DNA from 2 places in the Streptomyces sp. CNT360 genome. Region 2 is predicted to be linked to the other one. Evidence: riboswitches for the same ligand, from Rfam matches in the RefSeq annotation. Region 2 holds a riboswitch; the other holds the start of a gene.
What was found. A riboswitch is a leader RNA that binds a small molecule or an ion and turns the genes downstream of it on or off. The one in region 2 is predicted to bind glycine.
Positions count from the first base shown of each region.

Region 1: linked by a shared signal. The riboswitch ahead of gcvT (glycine cleavage system aminomethyltransferase GcvT) and the one ahead of gcvP (aminomethyl-transferring glycine dehydrogenase) in region 2 are both predicted to bind glycine.

Region 1 covers NZ_AUKO01000001.1:199,898-208,959, forward strand. Annotated here, with positions in the region: gene H297_RS0100840 (hypothetical protein) at 1-188, shown strand, start outside; gene H297_RS33740 (AAA family ATPase) at 319-993, opposite strand; glycine riboswitch at 1,272-1,402, shown strand; gene gcvT (glycine cleavage system aminomethyltransferase GcvT) at 1,574-2,704, shown strand; gene gcvH (glycine cleavage system protein GcvH) at 2,786-3,166, shown strand; gene H297_RS0100860 (serine hydroxymethyltransferase) at 3,257-4,531, shown strand; gene H297_RS0100865 (L-serine ammonia-lyase) at 5,183-6,565, shown strand; gene H297_RS33745 (excinuclease ABC subunit UvrA) at 7,133-9,062, opposite strand, start outside.
Region 2 covers NZ_AUKO01000032.1:80,587-89,648, forward strand. Annotated here, with positions in the region: gene H297_RS0123835 (hypothetical protein) at 1-658, shown strand, start outside; gene H297_RS0123840 (DUF5999 family protein) at 986-1,192, shown strand; gene gcvP (aminomethyl-transferring glycine dehydrogenase) at 1,368-4,268, opposite strand; glycine riboswitch at 4,458-4,555, opposite strand; gene H297_RS0123850 (PRC-barrel domain-containing protein) at 4,690-5,064, shown strand; partial or broken gene H297_RS38070 (DNA polymerase IV) at 5,817-7,379, opposite strand; gene H297_RS0123860 (MerR family transcriptional regulator) at 7,495-8,151, opposite strand; gene H297_RS0123865 (bifunctional nuclease family protein) at 8,320-8,793, opposite strand; gene ftsR (transcriptional regulator FtsR) at 8,868-9,062, opposite strand, start outside.

The sequences.
Region 1 (9,062 bases), on a different contig from region 2:
CCGGTCAGGCCACCGAGCAGACGAAGCCCAGCAAGCCCAGCAAGCCCGGCAAGCCCGCTGACCAGGCCGCGCCGCAGGCACCGGGCAAGCCCGGTGCCCCCACCGGCAAGGAGCAGGCGGCTCCGCAGCAGATGCAGCTCCCGCAGGGGCCGGCGCAGAAGCCCACCACCCCCGAACAGGGCCGGTGAGCGGCGACCGCCGCACCGGCACCCTCTGACAACCGGCATGTCCCCGTCCGCGGGCCCGCCACCCCTTTCCCGGGGGCGGCGGGCCCGCGGGCGTCACCGTCCGGTACCGGCCGGCGCGGGCTCCGGGAGCTCAGGCCGGTTCGGGGGCGGGGCTCGGACGGGGGCCCGGGTCGGGGCTGGGCTTCGGTACCGGACGGATGTGGGCGGTCACGGACATCGGCACGGGAGCGGGCAGCGGCGCGAAGGAGAAGGAGCGCAACGCTCCCGCCGCGCCGCGGTCCAGCAGGACGGCCGAGGCGCAGCCACGCGGCAGCCGTCCCGCCTCGGCGGCGGTGCGCAGCCTGCGTACCGCCCGCAGATGGCGGCGGAAGGCGTACCCCGTCACGCCACGGCCGCGGGCGGCCTGCCCGTCCAGCGCATCCTGCGCCGAGACGTCGAGCAGCACCAGATGGAGAGCGCGCCCGCGCCGCGCCGCGTCCCGGGCGAGCCAACGGCGCACCCAGCTCTGCGTGCCGCAGTCGTGGACGACCACGGAGTCACCGGAGGCCAGCGCGGCGCGCAGCCCTGCGTAGTGGGCCAACCGCACCAGGGGCCGGTAGAAGCCGTAGGGCAGCCGGTCCGGGAGCCGGCGCTCCCAGCGTTCGCGGGTGTCCTGGGAGTCGACGCGGACCACGCCCGGGTGCACGGCCCTTCGCATGAGGGTGGACTTCCCCCCGCCGGGCAGCCCGGAGACCACGACCACGTCCCCCGCGCGGTACCGCAGCGTGCGCGGGGCGGTGCTGCCGCGCAGATCGTGGCGGAGCACGGCGTGCGTGGCCGGGTCCGGCCGGGCCTGCCCGTCCTGGGGGGTGCGGCCTCTCGGGGGCGGGTCCGTCCGCCGTGCCCCGGCGCGCGTCGGTGTCGTCTCAGCACCGCACAGGCTGCCCACTGGTCTCCCCCTCCCGAGGGCGGCATGTACGCCGCCTCATCCCCGCCAAGTGTAAAGAAACGGTAATGCGATTCAAGGCGATCGACCCCGCTCAGGGGCAGCCACGGCCCGCTCACCCGTGCGATGATGTGCGGGCCAACTGCATACCGGCCGTTCGAACCCGCGCGGGAGAGTCCCCGGCGAGCAGCGCGCGAAACCGTCACGGATCCGCGCACCCGCACGCCAGGGCGCCGAAGGAGCAAGATCCTCCCTTGAATCTCTCAGGCCCCGTTACCGTGCGGGCGAGGCAGATCTGAAAAGCGGACCCCCGGTCCTCCGCCACGGCGCGGGCCGGCGGTCCCACCCAAGGTGCAAGCCGCACTCCGCCGCGTCGGGGCTGTCGGCGAACCTCTCAGGTTCCGATGACAGATGGGGAGGACATCCGCGTCACACCCCTTTCCGGTACCTGGGAGCCTGAATGAGCGAGCCGTCGGCCGCCCGCAAGACCGCTTTGGACGCCACCCACCGCGCGCTGGGCGCCACCATGACCGACTTCGCCGGCTGGGACATGCCGCTGCGCTACGGCAGCGAGCGCGAGGAGCATCTGGCCGTGCGCTCCGCCGCCGGCCTCTTCGACCTCTCCCACATGGGCGAGATCACCCTGACCGGGCCGCAGGCGGCCGCGCTGCTGGACCACGCGCTGGTCGGCAACCTGTCCAAGCTGGCCGTGGGCCGCGCGCGGTACACGATGATCTGCGACGAGCAGGGCGGCATCCTCGACGACCTCATCGTCTACCGGCTCGACGACCAGGAGTACCTGGTCGTCGCCAACGCGGCCAACGCGCAGACCGTCCTGGACGCGCTGCGCGAGCGGCAGGACGGGTTCGGCGCCGAGGTGCGGGACGACCGCGACAAGTACGCCCTGATCGCGGTGCAGGGCCCGGCCGCCGCGGGCATCCTCAAGCAGCAGACCGGCTTCGACGTCGACGGGCTGCGCTACTACGCGGGCGAGCGCGACATCGTGGCGGGCAAGCCGGCGCTCATCGCCCGTACGGGGTACACCGGCGAGGACGGTTTCGAGCTGTTCGTGGCCACCGAGGACGCCGTCGCGGTGTGGGAGGCGCTGACCGCCTCCGGTCAGGACGCGGGACTGGTGCCGTGCGGGCTGAGCTGCCGCGACACGCTCCGCCTGGAGGCGGGCATGCCGCTGTACGGGCACGAGCTGTCGACGTCGCTGACACCGTTCGACGCGGGCCTGGGCAGGATCGTCAAGTTCGAGAAGACCACGAACGAGGGCCGTTTCGTGGGCCGGGAGGCGCTGGCCGCCGCCAAGGAGCGGGCCGAGACCGCGCCGCCGCGCAAGCTGGTCGGACTGATCGCGCAGGGACGGCGCGTGCCGCGTGCGGGCTATCCGGTGGTCGCCGCGGACGGTGCGGTGGTGGGCGAGGTCACCTCGGGCGCCCCGTCGCCGACGCTGGGCAAGCCGATCGCGATGGCGTACGTGGACACGGCGTACGCGCCCCCCGGCACGGAGGGCGTCGCCGTCGACATCCGCGGCTCCCACGAGCCGTACGAGGTCGTGGCGCTGCCCTTCTACAAGCGCGACTGACGTCGCCCGCACGCCCGGCGGCCCCGTCCACCAGCCAAGACCTGCTTCCACCGCACCTACCGCATCCGGGAGAATCGACCCATGAGCAACCCCGAGCAGCTCCGCTACAGCAAGGAGCACGAGTGGCTGTCCGACGCCGAGGACGGCGTCGCGACGGTCGGCATCACCGAGCACGCCGCGAGTGCGCTCGGCGACGTCGTCTTCGTCCAGCTCCCCGAGGTCGGGGACACCGTCACCGCGGGTGAGACCTGCGGCGAGCTGGAGTCCACCAAGTCCGTCAGCGACCTCTACTCCCCCGCCTCCGGGGAGATCACCGAGATCAACGAGGACGTCGTCGACGACCCGGCGCTGGTGAACTCCGCCCCCTACCAGGGCGGCTGGCTGTTCAAGGTGAAGGTCTCCGAGGTTCCGGACGACCTGCTCTCGGCCGACGAGTACGCGGCCTTCGCCTCGGGCGCCTGAGCCGCCCAGGCCCGGCTACGGGCCGGCCGGTCCGCCGGTCGTCCCGGGCAGCTTGCCCGCCCCGCCCATTTCCCAGGAATGGTTGTTTCCATGTCGCTTCTGAACGGCTCCCTCCACGAGGTCGACCCCGACGTCGCCGCCGCTGTCGACGCCGAACTCCACCGTCAGCAGTCCACCCTTGAGATGATCGCCTCGGAGAACTTCGCTCCGGTCGCCTCCATGGAGGCGCAGGGTTCGGTGCTCACCAACAAGTACGCCGAGGGCTACCCGGGCCGCCGCTACTACGGCGGCTGCGAGTACGTCGACGTCGTCGAGGACCTGGCCCGGGACCGGGTCAAGGCGCTGTTCGGCGCCGAGGCCGCCAACGTGCAGCCGCACTCGGGCGCCCAGGCCAACGCGGCGGCGATGTTCGCGCTGCTCAAGCCGGGCGACACCATCATGGGTCTGGACCTCGCGCACGGCGGGCACCTCACCCACGGCATGAAGATCAACTTCTCCGGCAAGCTCTACGACGTCGTCGCCTACAAGGTCGACGAGGCCACCGGCCGCGTCGACATGGACGAGGTCGAGCGGCTGGCCAAGGAGCACCGCCCCAAGCTCATCGTCGCGGGCTGGTCCGCCTACCCGCGGCAGCTCGACTTCGCCGCGTTCCGCCGCGTCGCGGACGAGGTCGGCGCGCTGCTGATGGTGGACATGGCGCACTTCGCCGGGCTGGTCGCCGCCGGGCTGCACCCGAGCCCGGTGCCGTACGCGGACGTGGTGACCACCACCACCCACAAGACCCTCGGCGGCCCGCGCGGTGGCGTGATCCTCTCGAAGAAGGAACACGCCAAGAAGATCAACTCGGCGGTCTTCCCCGGGCAGCAGGGCGGCCCCCTGGAGCACGTGATCGCCGCCAAGGCCGTCTCCTTCAAGATCGCCGCCAGCGACGACTTCAAGGAGCGTCAGCAGCGCACTCTGGCCGGCGCGCGCCTCCTCGCCGAGCGCCTGCTGCGGCAGGACACGGTCGACGCGGGCGTCTCGGTGCTGTCCGGCGGCACCGACGTGCACCTCGTCCTGGTCGACCTGCGCAACAGCGAGCTGGACGGGCAGCAGGCCGAGGACCGGCTGCACGACATCGGCATCACCGTCAACCGCAACGCCGTACCCAACGACCCGCGGCCGCCGATGGTGACCTCCGGGCTGCGCATCGGGACGCCCGCGCTGGCGACCCGCGGCTTCACCGAGGAGGACTTCGCCGAGGTCGCCGACATCATCGCCGAGGCGCTGCTGCCCGGCTTCGACGACGCCAAGGGCAAGGCGCTGGCCGCGCGGGTCGGCGCGCTCGCCCAGAAGCACCCGCTGTACCCCACACTGGACAAGTAGGCGCCCGGGGCACCTTCGGGCGCAGGCCGCTCGGTGGTCCGCCCCGCTCGGCCCCCGGTCCCCGGGCCCCGGTCGCTTCGGTGACCGGGGCCCGGGGGACCGGGGGCCGGGTCGGGGGACCGGGTCTTCGGGCAGCCGGTTCCCGGGGCCAGGTCTTCCGGGGAGCCGGTACCGGGGCCGGAACCTGGGGCTCCGGGGCTCCGGGCCAGGGGGCCCGGGGCGGCCAAGTCCCTCACAGGCGGGCCCGGGGGCCGGGTCCAGGGACCGGGTCCGGGGACCGGGTCCGGGGACCGGATCCAGGGACCGGGTCCGGGGACCGGATCCAGGGACCGGGTCCAGGAATCGGTTCCGGCGGCCGGGTCCGGGGCCGCGTTCCCGGGAAGCCGCTTCCGAGGACCGGGACCCGGGGGCCGAGCCTCCAGGGAAGCCGGGTCCGGAAACCAGACCAGGGACCGGGTCCGGGATCGGAGTCCCGGGAGCCGGGTCCGGATCCGTAAGCGGAGTCCCGGCGTTCGGGATCCGCATCCGGACGAGAGGACCCGGTGGCCTCGGGCACGGTTCCGGCGGAACCCGGAGCGGAATCCGGGGCCCGCGCCCCGGACCGCACACCAGCAATCCCACTCGCCCCACCAGGGCAAGGAGAGCCACACCATGGCAATCTCGGTCTTCGACCTCTTCTCCATCGGCATCGGCCCGTCGAGCTCCCACACCGTGGGCCCGATGCGCGCGGCGCGCATGTTCGTGCGGCGGCTGAAGAACGAGGGCGCGCTGGCACACACCACGTCCGTCCGCGCCGAACTGTTCGGCTCCCTGGGTGCGACCGGCCACGGGCACGGCACCCCCAAGGCCGTCCTGCTGGGTCTGGAGGGCGAGTCCCCCCGCACCGTCGACGTCGAGAACGCCGACGCGAGGGTGGCCCGCATCCGCGAACAGGGCAGGCTGCGGCTGCTCGCCGCGGAGATAGGGGACGCGCACGAGATCGCCTTCGACGAGCGCAGCCAACTGATCCTGCACCGGCGGCGCTCCCTGCCGTACCACGCCAACGGCATGACCCTCTTCGCCTACGACGAGACCGGCGCACCGCTGCTGGAGAAGACGTACTACTCGGTCGGCGGCGGGTTCGTCGTCGACGAGGACGCCGTCGGTGAGGACCGCATCAAACTGGACGACACCGTCCTGCGCCACCCCTTCCGCACCGGCGACGACCTGCTGCGGCTCACCCGCGAGACGGGGCTGTCGGTCTCCCGGCTGATGCTGGAGAACGAGAAGGCCTGGCGGACCGAGGAGGAGATCCGGGCCGGTCTGCTGGAAATCTGGCAGGTGATGCGGGAGTGCGTGGCCCGCGGCCTCAACCAGGAGGGCATCCTTCCCGGCGGGCTGAAGGTCCGCCGCCGGGCCGCCACCTCCGCCCGGCAACTGCGCGCCGAGGGCCAGACGGAGGCGCACGCCACGGAGTGGACGACCCTCTACGCGATGGCCGTCAACGAGGAGAACGCCGCGGGCGGCCGCGTGGTGACCGCGCCGACCAACGGTGCGGCCGGCATCATCCCGGCCGTCCTGCACTACGCCCACCACTTCGTGCCCGGCACCGACGACGACGCCGTGGTCCGCTTCCTGCTCGCCGCAGGCGGCATCGGCATGCTCTTCAAGGAGAACGCCTCCATCTCCGGCGCCGAGGTGGGCTGTCAGGGCGAGGTCGGCTCGGCCTGCTCCATGGCAGCGGGCGGCCTCGCCGAGATCCTCGGCGGCAGCCCCGAACAGGTGGAGAACGCCGCCGAGATCGGCATCGAACACAACCTCGGCCTCACCTGCGACCCGGTCGGCGGTCTCGTCCAGATCCCCTGCATCGAGCGCAACGGGATGGCCGCGGTCAAGGCCGTCACCGCCGCCCGCATGTCCCTGCGCGGCGACGGCCGCCACCATGTCTCCCTCGACAAGGCCATCAAGACCATGCGGGAGACGGGCGCCGACATGAAGGTCAAGTACAAGGAGACGGCCCGCGGCGGCCTCGCGGTGAACGTCATCGAGTGCTGAGCGGCCCCGCTCTGACCAGGTGATTCGCGTCTTTCGGCGCTGTCACGGGCCTGCCCTTCTGTACGACGGGAAGTCCCTCATAAGTCCCTGCGACAGAGCTGGAAGTGACTGAAGAGTGGGCCGTGTGCGCCTGGCGCATGAGACGACAGACCCCATCACCCGCACATCGCGTCCGCTCGAACGGCTCGATGACCGTGTAGCTGCCGGACGACCAATCGTGGGCCGGGCACCGTTGTCGGGCACGAGCAGCCACACTCGGCCCGAGGGGTCCGTGGAGCATGGCCACTGGCTGAGACAGCAGCGGCGCAACACACACCGAAAGCTTCCCCGAAGCCTGGGATGAAAGGGACGGTGTCCGCTCTCGCAGTATGAGCATGGACAAAGCCCGTGTCCCCGCAGAGGATCCATGCGTCGTCCGGCGACCCGGGGGCGGCGTGCACGTCGTGGTACCTCATGGGTGTGCCTCCCCGGTCCCGGGGCAGCCGCCCGTTTCGATGGGCGGATGCCCCCCCTGATCGGCTTTCGGGTTTTCCCGTCGGGGTGAAGTCTTCGCGCAGGCGCTGCGCGTCATGCGGAGCGCCGCAGCGCTGCGGACTCCTCGAGCGCGACAGTGAGGTACTTCGCCGACGCCCCGACGCCTCCTTCGGCGACCTGTGCCGGGGTGCCGCTGGCGACGACGGTGCCGCCGGCCTCCCCCGCTCCGGGCCCGAGGTCGATGACGTGGTCGGCCGCGGCGACGACGCGCATGTCCAGTTCGACCATCACGACGGTGTTACCCGCTTCGACGAGTGTCTGCAGATGGGTGACGAGACGGTCGGCGTCGGCGCAGTGCAGTCCGGAGGTCGGCTCGTCGAGCACGTAGAGGGTGTCCCCGCGCTGGGCGCGCTGCAACTCGCTGGCGAGCTTGACGCGTTGAGCTTCCCCGCCGGAGAGCTCGGTGGCAGGCTGCCCGAGCCGCAGGTACCCGAGCCCCACGTCGATCAGCGAGGACAGGGCCCGCATGATCTCTTCCTCGCCGGTGAAGAACGCGTGGGCCTCCTCGACGGTCATCGCGAGGATCTGGGCAATGTTCCGGTCATGCCAGGTGATCTGGAGGGTGCTGGCTTCGTAGCGGGTACCGTGGCAGTCCGGACACTCGGTGTAGACCGAGGGAAGGAAGAGGAGCTCGACCATCACCGAGCCCTCACCCTCGCAGGTCGGGCAGCGGCCGCCGGTGACGTTGAAGGAGAACCGGCCGGGCTTGTAGCCACGGGAGCGTGCTTCTGGTGTCTGCGCGAAGCGGCTGCGTACATGGTCGAAGAGGCCCGTGTAGGTAGCTACGTTGGAGCGGGGCGTGCGGCCGATGGGCTTCTGGTCGATGCTGACCACGCGGCGCACGCCGGTCAGGTCCCCGTCGAGCGCGCCCTCGAGCCTGTCGGAGGAATCAGCCAGGAGCAGTTCGTCGTCCTCGGGGGCCTCGTCGACGGGCACGGCGCGCCCGAGGCGCTCGGTGAGCAGTGCGGGCAGCGCCTGGCTGACCAGGCTCGACTTGCCCGATCCGGACACGCCGGTCACAGCGGTGAGAACGCCCATGGGGATCGGGACGGACACGCTTCGCAAGTTGTTGCGGGTGACGCCGTCGAGCTCCAGCCATCCGCTTGGCCGGCGTGGCGAGTGCGGGCCGAGACCGCTGCCGCCGAAGAGGTACCCGCGGGTCACCGACTCTTCGACGTCGGCGAGGCCGTCGGTCGGCCCGCTGTAGACGATCCGGCCGCCGCGCTCGCCCGCGCCAGGGCCGATGTCGACGAGCCAGTCGGCGTGCCGCATCACGTCGACGGAGTGCTCGACGACGAACAGGCTGTTGCCCCGGCGTTTGAGCCCGTCGAGGATTCCGAGCAGCGCGGTCACGTCCTGCGGGTGCAGGCCCGCCGAGGGCTCGTCGAGCACGTATACGACGCCGAAGAGCTCCGAGGTGAGCTGGGTGGCCAGCCGCAGGCGCTGCAGTTCGCCGCCCGAGAGCGTGGGCGTGGTGCGGTCCAGGGAGAGGTAGCCGAGCCCCAGGTCGATGACGGGGCGCAGGCGGTCGATCAGCTCCGTGCCCAGGCGCGCCGTCGTGGCCAGCTTCTCGGCCGACCGGTTCGGGGTGCGGCGTACGTCGGGCGCGGCCGCGTGGGCGGATCCCCCGGCGGCGACGCGCTGCTGAACGGCCTGGCGGCGCGCGTCGGCGTGCAGGGCCTCGCCAGAGCTCCCCGTACTGCCAAAGGCAGCATCTGCCTGCTGTGCGGCGTCCGCGACGGCCCCCTCCAGCAGCGAGGCGAGCTCCCACAGCGGCAGGCCCGAGAAGTCGGCGATGTCGAGCCCCTCGAAGGTCACGGTCAGTGCTTCGGCCTTGAGCCGCTTGCCGTGGCAGGACGGGCACGGGGCCACGTCGAGGAACCGGGCGACGCGGCGCTTCATCGAGGCGCTCCTGGTGTTGGCGAAGGTGTCGAGCACATAGCGGCGCGCCCCGACGAACGTG
Region 2 (9,062 bases):
GCGCAGTGTTCTGACCGCCCTCGGTTCCCCGACCGCGGTCAGAGGCACCCACGCACCCGCGACCCTGCGGACCGCCCAGGGGCCGCTCCGCCCCGAACTGCCCCTTCCCGCCTACGAAATGGCACGGGTGGCCCCCCGTGCCACCGAGCGCGCCCCCGAGGGGGCCGCGTCCGGGCCGCGCACCCGGCTGACCGGCTGGCGCTTCCTGCTCCGCGACGAGTCGGCCGACGGCGCCTCCGTGCACGGCGCGGGCCACATCGGCACCGCCGAGGCCGTCCTGACCGCCGACGGCTGGGCGTTCGGCCAGTTCCGCCAGGGCCCCTACGTGCTGTCCACGGTGCGGGCGATGCGGCAGGCGGAAGCGCTGGCCACGCCCTACCAGCCGCGCCTGCTGTCGGTTCCCGAGCTGTACATGCTCACCCTGTGGCTCCACCGGGACATCGGCGCCGACCCCTCGGAAGGCGTGCCCGACCCGGCCGATCTGCTGATCCCGCTGGCCCCCGCACCGCCGGGCATCGTCGTGCACACGGCGCACCGCGTGGACGCGCTGCTCCCGGTACTGACCCGCCGGCTGGTGACCGTCCCGGGTGCCGTGTCCGTACCGTCGGCCATGGTCGACGGTACGGACACGGCACCGCTGCTGGGCACCTCCGCCTGAGCGGAGCGCGCGAAGCGCCGTCCTGGGCGCGCTCTCCGGACACTTCCCGGGTACTCCCGTGCTCTCTCGTGTCCTTCCGCCTCCCCCGGACGTACCAGTCCGCCCCGGCGCGCCCAACCCCCCGGAAGCACCACCAGGTTGGGCGCAACCGCCCGCAGGGGTGACGCGTCTGAGCTGTTGGGTACGAGCTGACGCGAAATCCCTGCGAATTCGGGCCAGCGGCGGAACACTGGGAGAAGGACCGGAACGTACACGGTTACGGGGGGAACGGTCATGCAAAGCGAACGCCGCAGGACAGACGCCATCACACGGAAGACGACAGCGACAATGTGCCAGCACCAGCCACCGTGCCCGACAGCCGACTCTGCCGACAGGGAAGCCGCGCAGCCCGTGGCCTACCACCCCGAGCAGGGGTGGAGCCTGCTCTGCAACGGCGTGCTCTTCTTCGAGGACACGGGAGAGCTGCTGCCGGACGGTCAGATCATCGCGCCGCACCGGCCGCTCGGCACCCGGCATGTGACCGCGGCCGCCTGAGACGGCTGCTCCACCGGGAGGACCGCACGGGGCGGCTCACTGCTGCGACACGGGGCACCACCGGGGCCCGCAGGACGCACCTGCACAAGACCGGCACCGGGCCGGTGCGGCAGCTGCCGCACCGGCCCGGTGCCGGTTGTTGCGCTTTTCGCGCCGCCGAGCGGCGCACCGGCGACTACCCGGCGTCGTACTCGTCGACCGGGGGGCAGGAGCAGACCAGGTTGCGGTCGCCGAAGGCACCGTCGATGCGGCGCACCGGCGGCCAGTACTTGTCGGCGGCCTTGACGCCGGCCGGGAAGACGGCCTCCTCACGGCCGTAGCCCTGCTGCCAGTCGCGGGCGAGCATCGCGGCGGTGTGTGGGGCGTTGTGCAGCGGGTTGTCCTGTGCGTCCCACTCCCCGGTGCCGACCTTGTCGATCTCCGCGCGGATGGCGATCATCGCCTCGCAGAACCGGTCCAGCTCGGCCAGGTCCTCGCTCTCGGTCGGCTCGATCATCAGCGTCCCCGCGACGGGGAAGGACATCGTCGGCGCGTGGAACCCGTAGTCGATGAGCCGCTTGGCCACGTCGTCGATGCTCACTCCGGTCTGCTTGGTGAGCGGACGGACGTCGACGATGCACTCGTGGGCCACCAGCCCGCCGGGGCCGGTGTAGAGGACGGGGTAGTGCGGCTCCAGACGCTTGGCGATGTAGTTGGCGCCGAGCACCGCCACCTGCGTCGCCCTGCGCAGCCCCGCGGCACCCATCAGCCGCACGTACGCCCAGGAGATCGGCAGGATGCCGGCCGAGCCCCACGGCGCACCGGAGACCGGCCCGATGCCCGTCTCGGGGCCCGCGGCCGGCTGCAACGGATGGTTGGGCAGGTAGGGCGCCAGGTGTGCGCGCACGCCGATGGGGCCGACGCCGGGACCGCCGCCGCCGTGCGGGATGCAGAACGTCTTGTGCAGATTCAGGTGCGAGACGTCGGCGCCGAAGCGGCCCGGCTTCGCCAGGCCCAGCAGCGCGTTGAGGTTGGCACCGTCCACGTAGACCTGGCCACCCGCATCGTGCACCGCGGCGCACACCTCGGTGATGTGTTCCTCGAACACGCCGTGCGTCGAGGGGTAGGTGACCATGAGCACGGCCAGCTCCTCGCCGTACTGCTCGATCTTGGCGTGCAGATCCGCCACGTCGACGTCACCGTTGTCGCTGGTCTTGACGACAACGACCTTCATGCCCGCCATCACCGCGCTGGCCGCGTTGGTGCCGTGGGCCGAGGACGGGATGAGGCAGACGGTGCGCTCCGGGCGGCCGTTGGCACGGTGGTAGGCGCGGACGGCCAGCAGCCCGGCCAGCTCGCCCTGGGAGCCCGCGTTGGGCTGGAGGGAGACCTTGTCGTAACCGGTGACCTCGGCCAGCCGCTCCTCCAGTTCGCGGATCAGCGTCAGGTAGCCCTCGGCCTGCTCGGCGGGCGCGAAGGGGTGCAGCGAGCCGAACTCGGGCCAGGTGACCGACTCCATCTCGGTGGTGGCGTTGAGCTTCATCGTGCACGAGCCGAGCGGGATCATGCCGCGGTCCAGCGCGTAGTCGCGGTCCGCGAGCCGGCGCAGGTAGCGCAGCATGCCGGTCTCGGAGCGGTAGGCGTGGAAGACCGGGTGGCTCAGGTAGTCGTCTTCGCGCAGCAGCGCCGCCGGAAGCGCGTCGTCGGTGGCGGCGTCCAACGCGTCGAGGTCGGCTTCCGGTACCCCGAACGCCTGCCACACGGCGGCCAGGTGCGCACGTCCGGTGGTCTCGTCGCAGGCGATGCCGACGTGGTCGGCGTCGGTCTGCCGCAGGTTGATCCCGGCCGCGCGGGCCCCCTCGACGACCTCGGCCGCCCGGCCCGGGACCCGCGCGGTCACCGTGTCGAAGAAGGCTCCGTGCACGACCTCCACCCCGCCGGCCCGCAGACCGGCGGCCAGCAGCGCCGCACAGCGGTGGGTACGGCGGGCGATCGCGGCCAGCCCGTCGGGGCCGTGGTACGCGGCGTACATGCCCGCCATCACGGCGAGCAGCACCTGCGCGGTGCAGATGTTGCTGGTGGCCTTCTCACGGCGGATGTGCTGCTCGCGGGTCTGGAGGGCGAGCCGGTAGGCCTGTTCACCGTCCGCGTCCTTGGAGACACCGACCAGACGCCCCGGCAGGCTGCGGGCGAACGCGTCCCGCACCGCCATGTAACCCGCGTGCGGACCGCCGAAGCCCATCGGCACCCCGAAGCGCTGGCTGGAGCCGACCGCGATGTCCGCGCCCAGCTCTCCGGGCGAGGTCAGCAGGGTGAGGGCGAGCAGGTCGGCGGCGACGGTGACCACGGCACCCGCCTCGTGCGCCTGCTCGACGACGGCACGCGGGTCGCCGACGGCTCCGGAGGCGCCCGGGTACTGGAGCAGCACGCCGAACACACCGCGCTCGGCCACCTCCTGGGGGATGCCGTCGGACAGGTCGGCGACGACGACCTCGACCCCGGTGGGCTCCGCCCGGGTCCGCAGCACGGCGACGGTCTGCGGCAGGCAGTCGGCGTCGACCAGGAAGACGCCGCCGCCCTTCTTGCCCACCTTGCCGACCCGGCGGGAGAGCGCCATCGCCTCGGCCGCCGCGGTCGGCTCGTCCAGCAGTGAGGAGCCGGCGGTGGGCAGTCCGGTCAGGTCGCTGACGACGGTCTGGAAGTTGAGCAGCGCCTCCAGCCGGCCCTGGGAGATCTCCGGCTGGTACGGCGTGTAGGCGGTGTACCAGGCCGGGTTCTCCATCACGTTGCGGAGGATCACCGGTGGCGTGAACGTGCCGTAGTACCCCAGGCCGATCATGGAGTGGAGCACCTGGTTCCGCCGGGCCAGGGAGTGCAACTCGGCCAGCACCTCGGCCTCGCTCCGCGCCGCGGGCAGCGCCAACTCCTCGGTGCTCTTGATCACGTCGGGCACCGCTGCGGCGGTCAGCTCGTCGAGCGACCCGTAGCCGACCTGCGCGAGCATCTTGGCCTGCGCGCCCGCGTCGGGTCCGATGTGGCGGCTCTCGAAGGGGGTGCCGCCCTCCAACGCGGAGAGCGGGGTGCGGTGAGAAGTCATCTGCGGGGGCCTCCTGGTCTGTACGACCTGTGAGGGCACCTCCCACGGGTGCCCGGTCGGCCTCCCCCTCTGTCATCTCGACCTGAGAGTTTCACCGATCCGCCCCCACTTCCCGGGCGCTCGGCTTACACCGTCGGTGAGGAGGGGCTTCGGCGCTGGTCCGGGGCCCGCCCTGCTTTCCAGAGTGACCTCGTCCGTGCGGTACGTGAGCCTGAGAGATTCCGGGGAGGAGTTGCTCCTTCGGCGCCTCCGGCGCGCTCACCGGAGGGCTCTCCCGCACGGGGTCGACAGCCGATAACGAGCGTATCAGCGCCCCGTGAGCGGTAACCCGGAGTGTGTTCAAGTGGCCGACGGCCGAAAAGTACCGTTTCGTAGTGGGTACGAGCATGACCACCACGTCACGCCCCGTGGGAGGAGCCCCGTGCAGACCGACATAGATCCACGCAGCCTGATCGGGCGCAAGGCCTTCGACAGCCAGGGAGTCAAGATCGGCACCGTGGACGAGGTGTACCTGGACGACGCGACCGGCGAACCGGAGTGGGCGGCCCTGCGCACCGGACTCTTCAGCCGCGACGCGTTCGTACCGCTGGAACCCGCCCTGCTGGACGAGGCGGGTCTGCGGGTGCCCTTCGAACGGAACCTGATCAAGGGCGCCCCGGACTTCGGTGTCGGCCGCCACCTGTCACCGCAGCAGGAGCTTCAGCTGTACCGCCACTACGGGCTCGACGTTCCCGTCGCCGGCGAGACCTCGCCCCCGGACCGCGACTTCGGCCGCATCGCCGGGGCGGAGGACTGACTCCCGGGTCCCGCAACTTGCCCCGCTCCTCCCCCGGACGGCCGCTCCTCCCCCGGACGCCGTCCCGGCGCCGAGTGCTGCCCCTCCGGCGCCGACGCCCTCCCCGTCGGCGCCGAGGGTCGGCCCTCCCGAACCGGTGACGGGCCCGCCGGTACCGAAGGCCGCCCGGATCCTTGCCCGCCCACCGGACGTACTCCGGCCCCCGCCGTCGTCGAACGGCCCCCCACGACGGACCGCTCCCCCGCGCCGGGGCGGCCCCCCACGGCTGGGCCCCCCATGGCTCGACGGCCACCCTCGGCGCTGCGATCCCCCATGGCGGGACCCTCCCCAGCCGCGGAGCGGTCTTCCGTGGCAGGGCGCTCTCCCGCAGCAGGGTGCCTTGCGGCTCGGCGGCCCCCCGCAGCCGACCGCTCCACCGCCGCAGGGCCGTCCCCCCTGGCGGGGCGGCCACCCGTGATCGGCCACTCCCCCGTGACAGGGCAGTCCTCCGCGGCTCGGCGGCCCCCCGCAGCCGACCGGTCCACCGCCGCAGGGCCGTCCCCGCTGGCTCGACAGTCACCCTCGGCGCTGCGATCCCCCATGGCGGGACGCTCCCCAGCCACGGAGCGGTCTTCCGTAGTAGGGCGCTCTTCCGTAGCCGACCGCTCCCCCGCCGCAGGGCCGTCCCCGCTGGCTCGACGGCCACCCTCGACGCTGCGATCCCCCATGGCGGGACCCTCCCCAGCCGCGGAGCGGTCTTCCGTAGCCGACCGCTCCCCCGCCGCAGGGCCGTCCCCGGCGGGGCGTCCGCCCGTGATCGGCCGGTCACGGGCAGGCGGTGCGGGCCGCCGGGCCAGCGCCGTGGCGATGCGGGCGTCGAGCATGACCGGCTCGGCCGGCTCCAGTGCGGAGTCGTCGACGGAGAAGGTGCGCACTCGTCCGGGCGGCGTGTCGGGCTCCTCGAAGCGGACGGTCACCTTCCCGACACCGCTGCCCTGCACCCAGCCCCTGCCGTGCACGGCATGGCGCACGTCCCGGCCGGGGATCCACTGGCGGTCCGCCGGCACCGCGGCGCCCGGTTCCTCGACGACCGCGCTGTCGTGTTCGGTGTCCGTCTCCGCCGCATGCCGTGCTGCCGGATCACGGTCCGCCGCCTCGCTCCGCGCCGCCGCACCCGGCCGACCGTCGGCCCGCTCGGCCTCGCCCCTGGCAGCCTCCGCCCTGGCCGCCTCGGCGGCTTCGGCCCGGGCAGCTTCGGCCTGGGCGAAGAGGTCCTCCTGCGTGAAGTCGGCCAACCCGCTGACGCCCACGCCCAGCAGCCGGACCCCGGCCGTGGTGTCCACCCCGTCCAGCAGCCGCAGCGCTGCTTCCTTGACGACGCCCGGGTCGTCGGTGGGCCCGCGCAACGTCTCGGACCTGGTCAGCGTCGAGAAGTCGTAGCTGCGCACCTTGATCACCACGGTGCGGCCCGAGCGCCCGGCGCCCCGCAGCCGCGTGACACAGCGCCTCGCCAGCCGCTCCAGTTCGAGCCGGACGCGGGTGCGGTCGGTCAGGTCGACGTCGTAGGTGTCCTCGACCGAGACGGACTTCGCGTCCCGCTCCGCGACCACGGGGCGGTCGTCGACACCGTGGGCCATGGCGTGCAGGGAGGTGCCGTGCGCCTTGCCGAGCAGCCGCAGCAACTCGTCCTCGCCCGCCTCGACCGCCTCTCCGATGGTGGTGATCCCCGCCCTGCGCAGCGTCTCACCCGTGGCCGGGCCCACCCCGGGCAGCGTCCGCACCGACATCGGAGCCAGCCGCTCGCGCTCGGTGCCCGGGGTGATCAGCACCAGCCCGTCCGGTTTGGCCTGTTCCGAGGCGATCTTCGCCAGCATCTTGGAACCCGCCAGTCCCACCGAACCGCTCAGACCCGTGGCCGCCCGGATGTCCTGGCGCAACTGCTCACCGACCTGTCGCGCCCCCTCGGCGCCGCCCTGCGTCCCTGCCAGCGCTTCCCCGGCCTCCAGGTCCACGAACGCCTCGTCGAGGCTCAGCGGCTCCACCAGCGGCGAGAGGCCGTGCAGCAGTTCCATGACCACCTCGCTCACCGCCCGGTAGAGGCCGAAGCGGGTACCGAGGTAGGCGGCGTTCGGCGCCAGGCGTCTGGCCTGAGCGGTGGGCATCGCGGAGTGCACACCGAAGCGTCTGGCCTCGTACGAGGCGGTGGAGACCACACCACGCGGCCCGAGCCCGCCGACCACCACGGGTTTCTGGCGCAGGCTGGGCTTGGAGGCCTGCTCCACGGCGGCGAAGAAGGCATCCATGTCCAGGTGCAGGATGGTCGGCTCGGTCCTCACCCTCCCGATGCTGCCTCACGGCACTGACATCGCCCTCGCCCGAACCGTCCGAAGCGGGCAGCAGGGCCACCCGGCACGCTCCGGGGCACCGCCCGCGCCCCCGTCGCCGGGCCCGCTATCCGGCGCGGTTGCGCCGACGGGCCAGCTCGTCCTCGGGGTGGTCCCTGACCAGGGTCTCCCCCGTGTCGACGCGCTCGCCGTGGAGCTGGGAGAGCGCGCCCTCGACGTCCTTCCAGACAACACCGACGGCGATGCCGAAGACGCCCTGCCCGCCCTGGAGCAGATCGACGACCTCGTCGGGCGAGGAGCACTCGTAGACGGTCGCCCCGTCGCTCATGAGCGTCATACGGGCCAGATCCGTGCGCCCTCGGGAGCGCAGGTGCCGCACGGCGGCCCGGATGTTCTGCAGCGAGACCCCGGTGTCCAGCAGGCGCTTGACGATCTTGAGTACGACGATGTCGCGGAAGCCGTAGAGCCGCTGGGTGCCCGAGCCGTAGGCGGGGCGGATGCTGGGCTCCACCAGCCCGGTGCGGGCCCAGTAGTCGAGCTGGCGGTAGGTGATGCCGGCCGCCGAGCAGGCCGTCGGCCCGCGGTAGCCGACGTGCTCCGCCGAGGAGTCCGCGGCTGCGGTGGGGGCACCGTCCGGCCGGAGACCGCCGGGTGGTGCGGGGGACGGCCGCCCTGGGGAGACCTCCCGGCCAGGAGGCGGGGGCGGACCGTCGGAAAGGGACGAGTCGCCAGCCGCCGTACCTTCGCCGCCGGTGCTTGCCACGCCGACCTCCGTCCATCGCATCCCGGGTCACCCCCGGAACCTGCCCACATGAAGGTAGGCAGTCACTCCGAGTGCGTCAACGATCGCCACACTCGGCACGGCGAGTGATAATCCCCCAGAGGGTGGTTTCGCGTGTCCCCGTTCCGGGAAATGCTGGCCGGTTGCCCGTCACTGGCTGCTGGTGCCGAAGTCCTCCGGAGAGATCTGGTCGAGGAACTCGCGGAACTTCTCCACTTCGTCCTCCTGCTCGTCGGGGATCGCGATTCCCGCGTCGTCCAGCACGTCGTCACTGCCGTAGATCGGCGTACCGGTACGCAGCGCCAGCGCTATGGCGTCGGACGGTCGAGCGCTGACTTCCACACCGCTGGCGAAGACGAGCTCCGCATAGAACACGCCTTCCCGCAGATCCACGATGCGGACCGCGGTCAGCTCCTGACCCACTGCTTCCAGGACGTCCTTGAACAGGTCATGGGTGAGTGGGCGTGCGGGGGTCATGCCCTGCTGGGCGAAGGCGATCGCGGTCGCCTCCCCGGGGCCGATCCAGATGGGGAGGTAGCGGTCGCCTCCCACTTCTCGCAGGAGCACGATCGGTTGGTTGGTGGGCATTTCCACCCGGACACCCACGACGTCGAGCTCATTCACACAGCAACCCTAGGCCGTGCCGCGCCTGTTTGGGTAGTCGGGCAGCCGTCCGGCGACGGCGTCGGTGTGCTGATTCAGTCACCAGCGGTGTCGGCAGCGGCCTGCACGAAGGCCGTGTAGAGCCTCGCGGAGAGCGCCGCGAGCTCCTCGGCCGTGCCCGCGGCGTCCTTCCGGATCCGGGCGTCCGGATGCCGCCGCAGGGGTGCCACACGCTGCTCGGCGAGGGCCCGCTGCCCCTCCGCGCAGATCTTCAGCGCCCGCAGGTGACG